Regions from separate parts of the Ruegeria sp. CDSC054 genome, predicted to be linked through region 1. Evidence: riboswitches for the same ligand, from Rfam matches in the RefSeq annotation. Region 1 holds a riboswitch; the other holds the start of a gene.
The links. Region 1 has a riboswitch for thiamine pyrophosphate ahead of thiD (bifunctional hydroxymethylpyrimidine kinase/phosphomethylpyrimidine kinase). Riboswitches for the same ligand answer to the same signal wherever they lie in the genome.
Positions count from the first base shown of each region.

Region 2: another riboswitch for thiamine pyrophosphate. It lies ahead of thiB (thiamine ABC transporter substrate binding subunit); the one in region 1 lies ahead of thiD (bifunctional hydroxymethylpyrimidine kinase/phosphomethylpyrimidine kinase).

Region 1 is NZ_JBXWOA010000004.1:84,722-90,384, forward strand. Features, by position in the region: gene dnaK (molecular chaperone DnaK) at 1-1,773, shown strand, start outside; gene dnaJ (molecular chaperone DnaJ) at 1,848-3,002, shown strand; TPP riboswitch at 3,133-3,238, shown strand; gene thiD (bifunctional hydroxymethylpyrimidine kinase/phosphomethylpyrimidine kinase) at 3,284-4,087, shown strand; gene AC2FGC_RS10220 (FAD-dependent oxidoreductase) at 4,084-5,061, shown strand; gene thiS (sulfur carrier protein ThiS) at 5,045-5,239, shown strand; gene AC2FGC_RS10230 (thiazole synthase) at 5,243-5,663, shown strand, end outside.
Region 2 is NZ_JBXWOA010000003.1:358,913-364,575, forward strand. Features, by position in the region: gene AC2FGC_RS09460 (CBS domain-containing protein) at 300-788, shown strand; gene AC2FGC_RS09465 (ArsB/NhaD family transporter) at 813-2,177, shown strand; TPP riboswitch at 2,316-2,421, shown strand; gene thiB (thiamine ABC transporter substrate binding subunit) at 2,455-3,435, shown strand; gene AC2FGC_RS09475 (thiamine/thiamine pyrophosphate ABC transporter permease ThiP) at 3,411-4,958, shown strand; gene AC2FGC_RS09480 (thiamine ABC transporter ATP-binding protein) at 4,945-5,637, shown strand.

The DNA of each region.
Region 1 (5,663 bases):
CGTCTGGTCGGTCAGCCTGCAAAACGTCAGGCGGTCACCAACCCCGACAACACGATCTTTGGCGTCAAGCGTCTGATCGGTCGTCGTGTGGATGATGCAGAAGTCCAGAAGGACAAGAAAATGGTGCCGTACGCCATCGTGGATGGCGGCAACGGTGACGCGTGGGTGGAAGCCCGCGGTGAAAAATACTCCCCAAGCCAGATTTCGGCCTTCACTCTGGGCAAGATGAAGGAAACTGCCGAGAGCTATCTGGGTGAAGAAGTCACGCAGGCGGTCATCACCGTTCCCGCGTATTTCAATGACGCACAGCGTCAGGCCACCAAAGACGCAGGCAAAATCGCCGGTCTGGAAGTGCTGCGGATCATCAACGAACCGACAGCCGCCGCGCTGGCCTATGGCCTGGACAAAGAAGAAACCCAAACCATCGCGGTTTATGACCTTGGTGGTGGTACGTTCGACGTGACCATTCTGGAAATCGACGACGGGCTGTTCGAGGTCAAATCGACCAATGGTGACACCTTCCTGGGTGGTGAAGACTTTGACATGCGCATCGTCAACTACCTGGCGGACGAGTTCAAAAAGGAACACGGTGTCGACCTGTCGCAAGACAAGATGGCCCTTCAGCGCCTGAAAGAAGCTGCTGAAAAAGCCAAGATCGAGCTGTCCTCGACCTCGCAGACCGAAATTAACCAGCCGTTCATCTCGATGGGCGCTAATGGTCAGCCGCTGCACATGGTCATGAAACTGACCCGTGCCAAGCTGGAATCGCTGGTTGGCGACCTGATCAAGAAGTCGATGAAACCCTGTCAGGCCGCATTGAAAGACGCCGGTTTGTCGGCGGGCGACATTGACGAGGTTGTTCTGGTCGGTGGTATGACCCGCATGCCGAAGGTGATCGAAGAGGTCACCAAATTCTTCGGTAAAGAGCCACACAAAGGTGTGAACCCGGACGAAGTTGTTGCCATGGGTGCCGCCATTCAGGCCGGTGTTCTGCAAGGCGACGTCAAAGATGTGGTTCTGCTGGACGTGACCCCGCTGAGCTTGGGCATCGAGACGCTGGGTGGCGTGTTCACCCGTCTGATCGACCGCAACACCACGATCCCGACGAAAAAGTCTCAGGTCTTCTCGACTGCTGAGGACAACCAGAACGCCGTGACCATCCGCTGTTTCCAAGGTGAGCGGGAAATGGCTGCGGACAACAAGATCCTGGGTCAGTTCAATCTTGAAGATATCCCGCCCGCACCGCGTGGCATGCCTCAGATCGAGGTGACTTTTGACATCGACGCCAACGGCATTGTCTCGGTTTCGGCCAAAGACAAAGGCACCGGCAAAGAGCAGAAGATCACCATCCAGGCATCGGGCGGTCTGTCCGACGAGGATATCGACAAGATGGTCAAGGACGCCGAAGAGAACGCGGAAGCTGACAAGGAACGCCGCGAACTGGTCGACGCCAAGAACCAGGCGGAAAGCCTTATCCATTCGACCGAAAAGTCAATGGAAGAGCATGCCGACAAGGTTGACCCGACCACCATCGAAGCCATCGAGCTGGCGATTGCCGCGCTGAAGGACGAGCTGGAAACTGAGAACGCCGAAAAGATCAAGTCCGGCATTCAGAACGTGACCGAAGCGGCCATGAAGCTGGGCGAAGCCATCTACAAGGCACAGTCCGAGGAAGCCGAGGATGAGCCTGCGGCAGCTGATGAAGCTCCGGCTGGTGATGACGACATCGTCGATGCCGAGTTCGAAGATCTGGACAACGACAAGCGTAACTAACGGGTAACCGGGCCAATTCGGGCCGGTCCGGTTGCCGGGCCGGCCCGATTACGTTGAGGCAGAAGGAAATACTGATGTCCAAACGCGACTATTACGAAGTGCTCGGCGTGTCCAAGGGCGCTTCGGCGGATGAGATCAAGAAAGGCTTTCGCAAGAAGGCCAAAGAACTGCATCCAGATCGCAATAAGGACAATCCCGACGCAGAAGCGCAGTTCAAAGAGGCGAATGAGGCCTATGACGTCCTGCGCGACGGCGACAAAAAAGCGGCTTACGACCGCTTTGGCCACGCTGCTTTCGAAAATGGCATGGGCGGCGGTGGCCGACCCGGCGGCGGATTTGGCGGGCAGGGCGACTTCTCCAGCGCATTCTCGGATGTGTTTGATGACCTGTTCGGCGACTTCATGGGCGGTCAGCGCGGTGCAACTAGCGGTGGCCGGCGTGCCGCGCGCGGCTCGGACCTGCGCTATAACCTGAGGGTGACGTTGGAAGAGGCGTTCTCGGGGCTGCAAAAGACGATTAGCGTACCTGCCGCCGTGGCCTGTTCTGCCTGTGACGGATCAGGTGCGGAAGGTGGGGTGGAGCCCACAACCTGCCCGACCTGTTCCGGTATGGGAAAAGTTCGGGCGCAGCAGGGTTTTTTCACAGTCGAACGGTCCTGCCCGACCTGTTCGGGTCTGGGTCAGATCATCAAGAATCCTTGTAAATCCTGCGGAGGCGCCGGGCGCGTTGAAAAAGAGCGTGCTCTGTCGGTCAACATTCCGGCCGGTGTCGAAACCGGCACCCGCATTCGTCTTGCCGGTGAAGGTGAGGCCGGGATGCGCGGTGGCCCTCCGGGCGACCTGTATATTTTTGTCGAAGTTTCGGACCACAAGCTGTTCGAGCGCGACAGCGTAAACCTGTATTGCCGCGTTCCGGTCAGCATGGGGAAAGCCGCGCTGGGTGGTTCGATCGAAGTACCCACAATCGACGGTGGCCGTGGCCGTGTACAAATCCCGGCGGGCAGCCAGTCAGGCCGTCAGATGCGATTGCGCGGTAAGGGCATGCCCGCCCTTCGCGGCGGTGGAATTGGCGATATGTTCATTGAACTGGCGGTGGAAACCCCGGTCAATTTGACCAGCCGCCAGAAAGAGCTGCTACGCGAGTTTGACGATCTGGGCGAAGACAACCACCCGGAATCAAAAAGCTTCTTCTCATCCGTCAAATCTTTCTGGGACGGCATGAAGGGCTGAACCAGCACTTCGTAAACTTCTGTCGCAAGCCGGCCCATCGAGGCCGGCTTTTGCATTTGATAAGTCCAGTTTGACCGTGATCTGCCCCAAAATTGGCCCTTGATTCTCCCGCCATCCCCTGAGAGTGTCGCCCCAACCGTTGGGGTGCCCTGCTTGGGGGCTGAGAGGCGTGAACGCGCTAACCCATCGAACCTGATCCGGGCAATACCGGCGTAGGGAACGGTCTTATAGTGCTTAGACGTTTTCCATGCCCGTTGCCCATTTTGAACCGGAGCAACGACATGGCACCCATTGCCTTAACAATCGCAGGATCTGACAGCGGCGGAGGGGCTGGAATTCAGGCTGACCTCAAGGCCATGTCGGCGCTTGGCGTCTACGGTGCCAGTGTGATTACCGCAGTGACGGCGCAGAATACTCGCGCAGTTACGGCGGTGCATGGTATCCCTCTGGACGTCATTGCAGCCCAGATCGAGGCTGTTCTGACCGACCTGGATGTTGGCGCGATCAAGATTGGAATGCTGGCGACCCCTCAGATCATCCAGTGTGTCGAAGACAGTATCGCGGATTTTGACGGGCCGGTGGTTCTGGATCCGGTCATGATTGCCAAATCCGGCGATGCGTTGCTGGCGGAAGAAGCCGTGCAAACCCTGCGCGAGGTGTTGCTGCCGCGCGCGACCGTGTTGACACCAAACCTGCCAGAAGCAGCCTGTTTGCTGGGCGCTGAACCAGCGGACAGCCTCGAACAGATGATCACACAAGGGCGCGAGTTATGCGCATTGGGTGCAAGTGCGGTCCTGATGAAGGGCGGTCATGGGAAAGGCGACATCTGCCACGACTTACTGGTCTCAGATTTTGGCGTGATGGACCAATTTCAAGCGCCGCGCCGACAGACAAGCAACACCCACGGAACGGGGTGCACGCTGTCCTCATCCATAGCGGCCGGATTGGCCAAGGATCTTTCGCTGCCCCAGGCCGTGGCGCAAGCACATGACTATCTGCAGGGCGCCATCGCTCAGGCCGATGCTTTGAACATCGGGCAAGGTCACGGGCCTGTTCATCACTTCCATCAGGTTTGGTCCGCGTGACCGTCTGGTCGATCATAGGGGCAGGCGTGGCCGGGTTGGCCGTTGCTTCCGAACTTGTCGCGCGCGGGGCCAAGGTTCAGGTGTTTGATCCCGGTGGTGCACCGGGGCCGCATGGCTGTTCCTGGTGGGCGGGCGGAATGTTGGCACCTTGGTGCGAGTATGAAAACGCCGAAGAACCTGTCCTGCGTCTGGGGCAATTGGCAATCGACTGGTGGGCCAAGCGCACTCAGGTCCACAGGCGCGGCACATTGGTTGTCGCTAACCCACGAGACCTGCCGGATCTGCGTCGTTTCGCCCGCAGAACGGAGGGGTTTTCTGAAGTTGATGACAGAGAAATAACCTTATTAGAGCCTGATCTGTATGGTTTCAAAAAAGGTCTCTACTTTGCTGCGGAAGCCCATTTGGATCCGCGTCAGGCCTTGCTGGATCTGTCGCACCAGCTTCAGGATCACGGTGTTGAATTCCATCATGCGTGCGCTCCGACGGGATTGGACAACGCCATTGATTGCAGAGGTCTGCACGCGCGCGAATACCTGCAGGACTTGCGCGGCGTGAAGGGTGAGATGCTGGTGATACGGTGCCCAGACGTGACACTGACCCGGCCTATACGCCTGCTTCATCCACGCGTGCCGCTGTATATCGTTCCACGCGGCGACGGCGTCTACATGCTGGGCGCGACAATGATCGAATCCGAGGATAGCAGCCGAATTACCGCACGCTCGATGCTTGAGTTGCTGAGCGCAGCCTACGCCCTGAACCCCGCCTTTGGTGAGGCTGAAGTGTTGGAAACCGGCGTCGATCTGCGCCCCGCTTTCCCCGACAACCTGCCGCGTATTCGGCGGCTAGGACCGACAATCTACGCCAACGGCCTCTACCGCCACGGCTACCTGCTGGCCCCTGCACTGGCCAAGGGCGTGGCTGACCTGGCGTTGGACACCAAACATTCGGAGATGGTTGATGAAGATCGTACTTAACGGCGAGATGCGCGATGTGCACGCCGGAACTCTTGCCGATCTTTTGCAGGAATGTGGGTTTTCGGGCCGGGTGGCGACGGCTGTGAACGAGGGTTTTGTGCCCTCGAGCCTGCGCAAGGCCCGTAAAATCAAGGATGGCGATCGGATCGAAGTCGTCGCCCCGATGCAGGGGGGCTGAGCGATGAAGACTTTCTACGGCACATCACTGCCGAACCCGCTGATGCTGGGCACCGCGCAATATCCAAGCCCCGCAATCTTGGAACAGGCATTTCGGGACAGCGGGGCCGGGGTGGTCACCGTATCTTTGCGACGCGAAGCAGGCGCAGGACAAACCTTTTGGCAGATGATCCGCGATCTGAGCGTCCTTATCCTGCCCAACACAGCAGGTTGCCATACGGTGAAAGAGGCTGTGACCACCGCTCATATGGCGCGTGAGGTGTTTGACACCAAATGGATCAAGCTGGAACTGATCGGACATACCGACAGCCTCCAGCCTGATGTGTTCCAACTGGTCGAGGCCGCGCGAACCCTGAGCGAAGACGGGTTCGAGGTTTTTCCCTATACCACGGACGACCTGATCGTGGGTGAGCGACTGTTGGCGG
Region 2 (5,663 bases), on a different contig from region 1:
TTACGGCTTTCCACGCCCGACGGCAACCCGGACTAGATGTAACGGCAACTGAGGCACAAAACGCCGCTGCACTAAACCCAAGCTGAAACCAACCTTCCGTCATTGGCCGGCGTCGCCAATGACGGAAGGTTATCAACTTAATTTCATTACCGGGCTGGTCAATTTCGCCCGGCAATGGAATCAGTGCGCACCAACAAATTTTGATTCGTCCTGACACGCTTTCACAAGCCGAAAAGGGCGTGCCCTGCGGCTTTTGGATACCGTTTCACCCGAATGCCGCGTGAAGTCAGAGGAAAAGCATGGGCCTAACCTGCTATGACGTGATGGTACCGTCTGAGGTACAAAAGACCATTCTGCCGGATGAAAGCATCGCCACGGCCTTCAACATCATCAGGGGCAGCCGGGCACGATTTCTGCCTGTCGTGGCTGAAGACGGAACTTATGTTGGCGTCTTTACTGCCCCAACGCTGCTGAAACTGATCCTGCCGAAAGCGGCGACAATCGGTCTGAATGATGATGCGTCGCGCGTCGCGATCGACTCGCTCAGCTTCATGAACCTGACGCGGGAAGATTTCGAACAACAGATGGAGCGGCTGAAGACCGAAAAGGTTCGCGACAACATGTCGAGGCCCTCGAACATCCCCGTTGCTGCACCCGACACGCCAGTGATGGAAGGTATCTTCCTGATCTACAAATACAAACGGCACGTGATCCTTGTTGAGCCCGAAACCAACCGTTTCGTTGGCACCGTAAGCGCCAACTCGCTTTTGGATCGCGCACTCAGCTAACCCTATACAAACCGGACTAAAACCTTGGCTACGCATTCGACGTCACATGGAGAGGCCGCTCTCTCTGTTCCACAACTATTGGGCATAGATCCGCTTTGGGCCGCGACCGGAATTCTGATTTTGGTTTATGCGGTCCTGATCACAGAAAAGGTCAACCGCGCCATTTTGACGATGCTGGGCGCGTCCCTGATGGTCCTGTTTGGCATCATCAATCAGGAACAGGCCGTGGCGGGTGTGGACGCCAACACTCTGGCACTACTTATCGGCATGATGGTCATCGTGGGGATCACCAGCAAATGCGGATTGTTCCAATACGTAGCGATCAAGGCCGCAAAAGCGGTGAAAGCCAATCCAACCGGCATCCTGATCATGCTGACGCTGATTACGGCGGTGTTTTCGGCCCTGCTGGACAACGTAACGACCGTATTGCTGATCGCCCCGATTACGCTGCTGATCACTGAAGCCCTGGAAACGCGTGTGTTCCCGTTCTTTGTCGCCGAGATCCTGGCCTCGAACGTGGGGGGAACAGCGACGCTGATCGGTGACCCGCCCAACATCATCATTGGCTCAGCCGCAGGGTTGAGCTTCAACGATTTCGTGGTGAACCTGGCGCCTATCTCGGCCATATGTCTGGTTGTCCTGACCGGCATTATTTACCTTATGAACCGCAAGGAACTGGCCCGCATTCCGAAATCGGCCAGCGATCGGATTATGGGGTTCAACGAATCCGAAGCGGTTACTGATGTTGTCTTGATGATCAAGTCTCTGGCCGTATTGGCTCTGGTTTTGCTGGGGTTCACGCTGGGGCACAGCTACGGCATTCAGCCCGGTACGTCAGCGTTGGCCGGTGCAGGCCTGTTGATGCTGCTGGCCTATGGCCACCAAAGCGGTGAAGAACAATCCGAGTCGGTTCACCACATTTTTGGTGAAGTTGAATGGGTCACAATCTTTTTCTTCGGTGGGCTGTTCGTCATTGTTGCCGGTGTTGAACATGTTGGCCTCTTGGCATTCTTTGGTGAGAAAGTGCTGGAGCTGACCCAAGGCGACATGATGTGGACCGCGTTCTTCATCTTTTGGGCCTCCGGCATTTTGTCCGCAATCCTCGACAACATTCCTTTCGTGGCAACGATGATCCCTCTGATCGAGTCCACCGCAGACACGTTCGGCGGCAAGGACGCGATTGAACCCCTGTGGTGGTCGCTGGCGCTTGGCGCCTGTCTAGGCGGCAACGGCACACTGTTGGGGGCAAGCGCCAACCTTACGGTGGCTGCTTTTGCGGAAAAGGCCAAGCAGCCCATCGGCTTCATCGCCTTCGCCAAAATTGCATTCCCGATCATGATCCTGACCTTGATGATCGCAAACGTTTATATTTGGCTGCGTTACTTCTGACCCTATGGCCCTTTGAACCAAACGCATTACAGGTTCAAAGGGCGTCCGGCTCCGGACAGGCTTACTTGCCCACATACGACACGCGCCGCGCCGAGGCGCCGAATTTGGTTGTCTTTCTGGCCAATCCCCCCTAGTGACGGCCTCACCTCGGGGAGCACGGCCTGCCGCGCTGAGATGCTTATCAAGCGAACCCGTAGAACCTGAACCGGCTAGAACCGGCGGAGGGAAGGGTTTCGGTTTCATCCATCCTTGCCCTCTCGCCGCAATGGAGGATGACATGAAACATCTGCTAATTGCTGCGGGACTTCTGAGTGCAACTTCGGCCTTCGCCGCCGACAAGCCTCAGCTTACCGTTTACACCTATGACAGCTTTGTATCCGACTGGGGCCCCGGCCCGCAGGTCAAAGAAGCTTTTGAAGCGGTCTGCGACTGCGAGTTGAACTTTGTTGGTGTCGAAGATGGTGCCGCGCTGTTGTCGCGTGTCCGGCTTGAGGGTGAAAACTCTGACGCCGACGTCGTGCTTGGGCTGGATACCAACCTGATTGCGGCGGCCCGGGAAACCGGCCTGTTTGCGCCCAGCTCTGTCACCGCTGACTTCGCACTGCCGATCGAATGGACCGATGATACGTTCACCCCGTATGACTGGGGCTACTTCGCCTTTGTTCACAAAGCAGATGCGACAGCGCCTGCAAACTTCCGGGAACTGGCGGACAGCGACACCAAGATCATCATCCAGGACCCTCGCTCGTCCACGCCCGGCCTGGGCCTGCTGATGTGGGTCAAAGCGGCGTATGGTGAGGAAGCACCCGAAATCTGGGCTGGTCTTTCCGACAACATCGTGACCGTTACCAAGGGTTGGTCCGAGGCATACGGCCTGTTTCTTGAGGGCGAGTCGGACATGGTTCTCAGCTACACGACATCTCCGGCCTATCACCTGATTGCCGAGGACGATGACAGCAAGGCCGCGTCAGCTTTCGACGAAGGCAATTACTTGCAGGTCGAAGTCGCTGCAAAGCTGGCTGCAACAGATCAGACCGATCTGGCGGATCAGTTTTTGCAGTTCATGGTCTCGGACGCGTTCCAGCAAATCATTCCGACGACCAACTGGATGTATCCGGCCGTAACCCCGGCAGACGGCCTGCCCAAAGGGTTCGAAACCCTGACAGTGCCGGCAGAGTCGCTTCTGTTCTCTCCCGATGAAGCCGCCGCCGTGCGGGATCAGGCCCTGGCAGAATGGCAGAACGCGCTCAGCCAGTAAGCCCATGGCCCGGTATCGGTGCGGCGGCCCTGGTCGCCGCGCTGATCCTGGGCACTCTTTCGGCGGTTGCACTGCGTGCTGAAACCAGCGGCGGGTTCACTCCCGCCGACTGGGCTGCGCTGCGGTTCACGCTGACCCAAGCCACACTGTCCGCATTGTTCAGCGTGGTATTGGCCGTGCCGGTTGCGCGGGCTTTGGCACGTCGGAGGTTCCCCGGCCGACGGGCTTTAATTGCGCTTTTAGGCGCGCCCTTCATCCTGCCGGTCATCGTTGCCATTCTGGGTCTGCTGCAAGTCTTTGGCCGGTCGGGATGGATCTCGGACAACCTTGGCATTTTCGGCCTGCCGCCCATACGCATCTACGGCTTGCATGGGGTCGTACTGGCGCATGTTTTCTTCAACCTACCCCTGGCCACACGCCTTGTGTTGCAAGCCTGGCAGGAAATTCCTGCAGAACGGTTTCGCCTGGCCGCACAACTGGGCTGCAATGGCATGGCCATGTTTCGACTGATCGAGATGCCCATGCTCAAACGGACCCTGCCCGGGGTTCTGGCGGTAATCTTCGCCATCTGCCTGACCAGCTTCGCCGTCGCCCTGACCTTGGGCGGAGGACCACGGGCTACAACGATCGAACTGGCGATCTATCAGGCCTTCACCTACGATTTCGACCTGGGCCGCGCCGCCCTGTTATCCGCCCTGCAACTTGCCCTGACAGCTGCGACCGCTTTAGTGGCGCTGAAGTTTGCGCGCGGGGACGGTTTTGGAACAGGTCTCGATCGCGCCTTGCGCCGCTGGGACGGGGGTGCGCCGACGATAGATATATTCTGGATCGTCGCAGCGGCCGTCTTTTTGCTGCTTCCTTTGGCATCGGTCGTAATTTCGGGAGCTGCCGGGTTGTTTGACATGCCCGCAATCGTTTTTAGGGCCGCGCTGATCTCGGTCCTTGTTGCCGCTGCAAGCACCGCAGTCCTGCTTTTGCTTGCTTTGCCTATGGCCACCGCCGTCGCGAGCGGCCGGTACGGGCTTGTGGAACTCAGCGGCATTTTGGGTTTGGCGGCATCACCACTGGTGATCGGTACGGGCCTGTTCATCTTAATCCGGCCTTTGGCAAACCCGACGACATTGGCTCTGCCTGTCACTGCTTTTGTAAATGCTGCGATGGCCCTGCCGTTTGCTTTACGCATTCTGGTCCCCACGGCGCGCGACATAACCGCTAGGCACGGACGTCTCGCGCTTTCATTGGATATGACAAAATGGACGTTTTTCACACGCATCTTGCTACCGCGCATGCGTCCACAGATCGGTTTTGCCGCTGGCCTTGGGGCGGCTCTGTCAATGGGTGATCTGGGCGTGATCGCACTGTTCGCCGATCCGCAGATCGCGACCCTGCCCTTGCAAATCTACCGCCTGATGGGCGCCTATCAGATGCAGGCGGCTGCCGGCGGGGCATTAATGCTGTTGCTGCTGTCCATGGGCGCATTCTGGCTATTGGACCGAGGAGGGCGCTGGCATGCTGAAGCTTGACGACTGTGTGATTGAAAACGGGAATTTCACCCTAAACGCCGATATCCAGATCGAGGTTGGCAACAGCATTGCCATTATTGGCCCGTCCGGCGCGGGCAAGTCCACATTGCTGGAGACTATCGCCGGATTTCGAGACCTAAAAAAGGGCCAGATTTTTTGGGGTGGGCGACAGATTTCCAACCAGCATCCCGGCAAGCGCCCTATGGCGATGCTGTTTCAAGACGGAAACCTGTTTCCGCATCTGACGGCTGAACAAAACATCGCCCTGGGCCTGCGCCCAAATGGTCGGCTGTCGAGGGACGAGGATGCACAGGTTCAGTCCGCACTGGACCGGGTTTCATTGCATGGTATGGGCGCGCGCAAACCCTCGGAACTGTCCGGAGGACAGCAAAGCCGGGTTGCCCTGGCCCGCGTACTTGTGCAGCGGCGCGACCTGTTACTTTTGGACGAACCGTTTGCCGCCCTTGGGCCAGCCCTAAAGGTCGAAATGCTGGATTTGGTGGCCGATCTGGTAGCCGAAACCCAAACGACCCTATTGATGGTCAGCCACGATCCGCAGGATGCACGCCGAATTGCCGACCAGACCGTACTTGTTGCAGACGAAACAGTGCATGCCCCCGTTCAGACAGCGGAACTCTTTGACAACCCGCCGCCAAGCCTGCGTGCCTATCTTGGCTAGCGGCGATCCCGCCTGAGACGTCAACG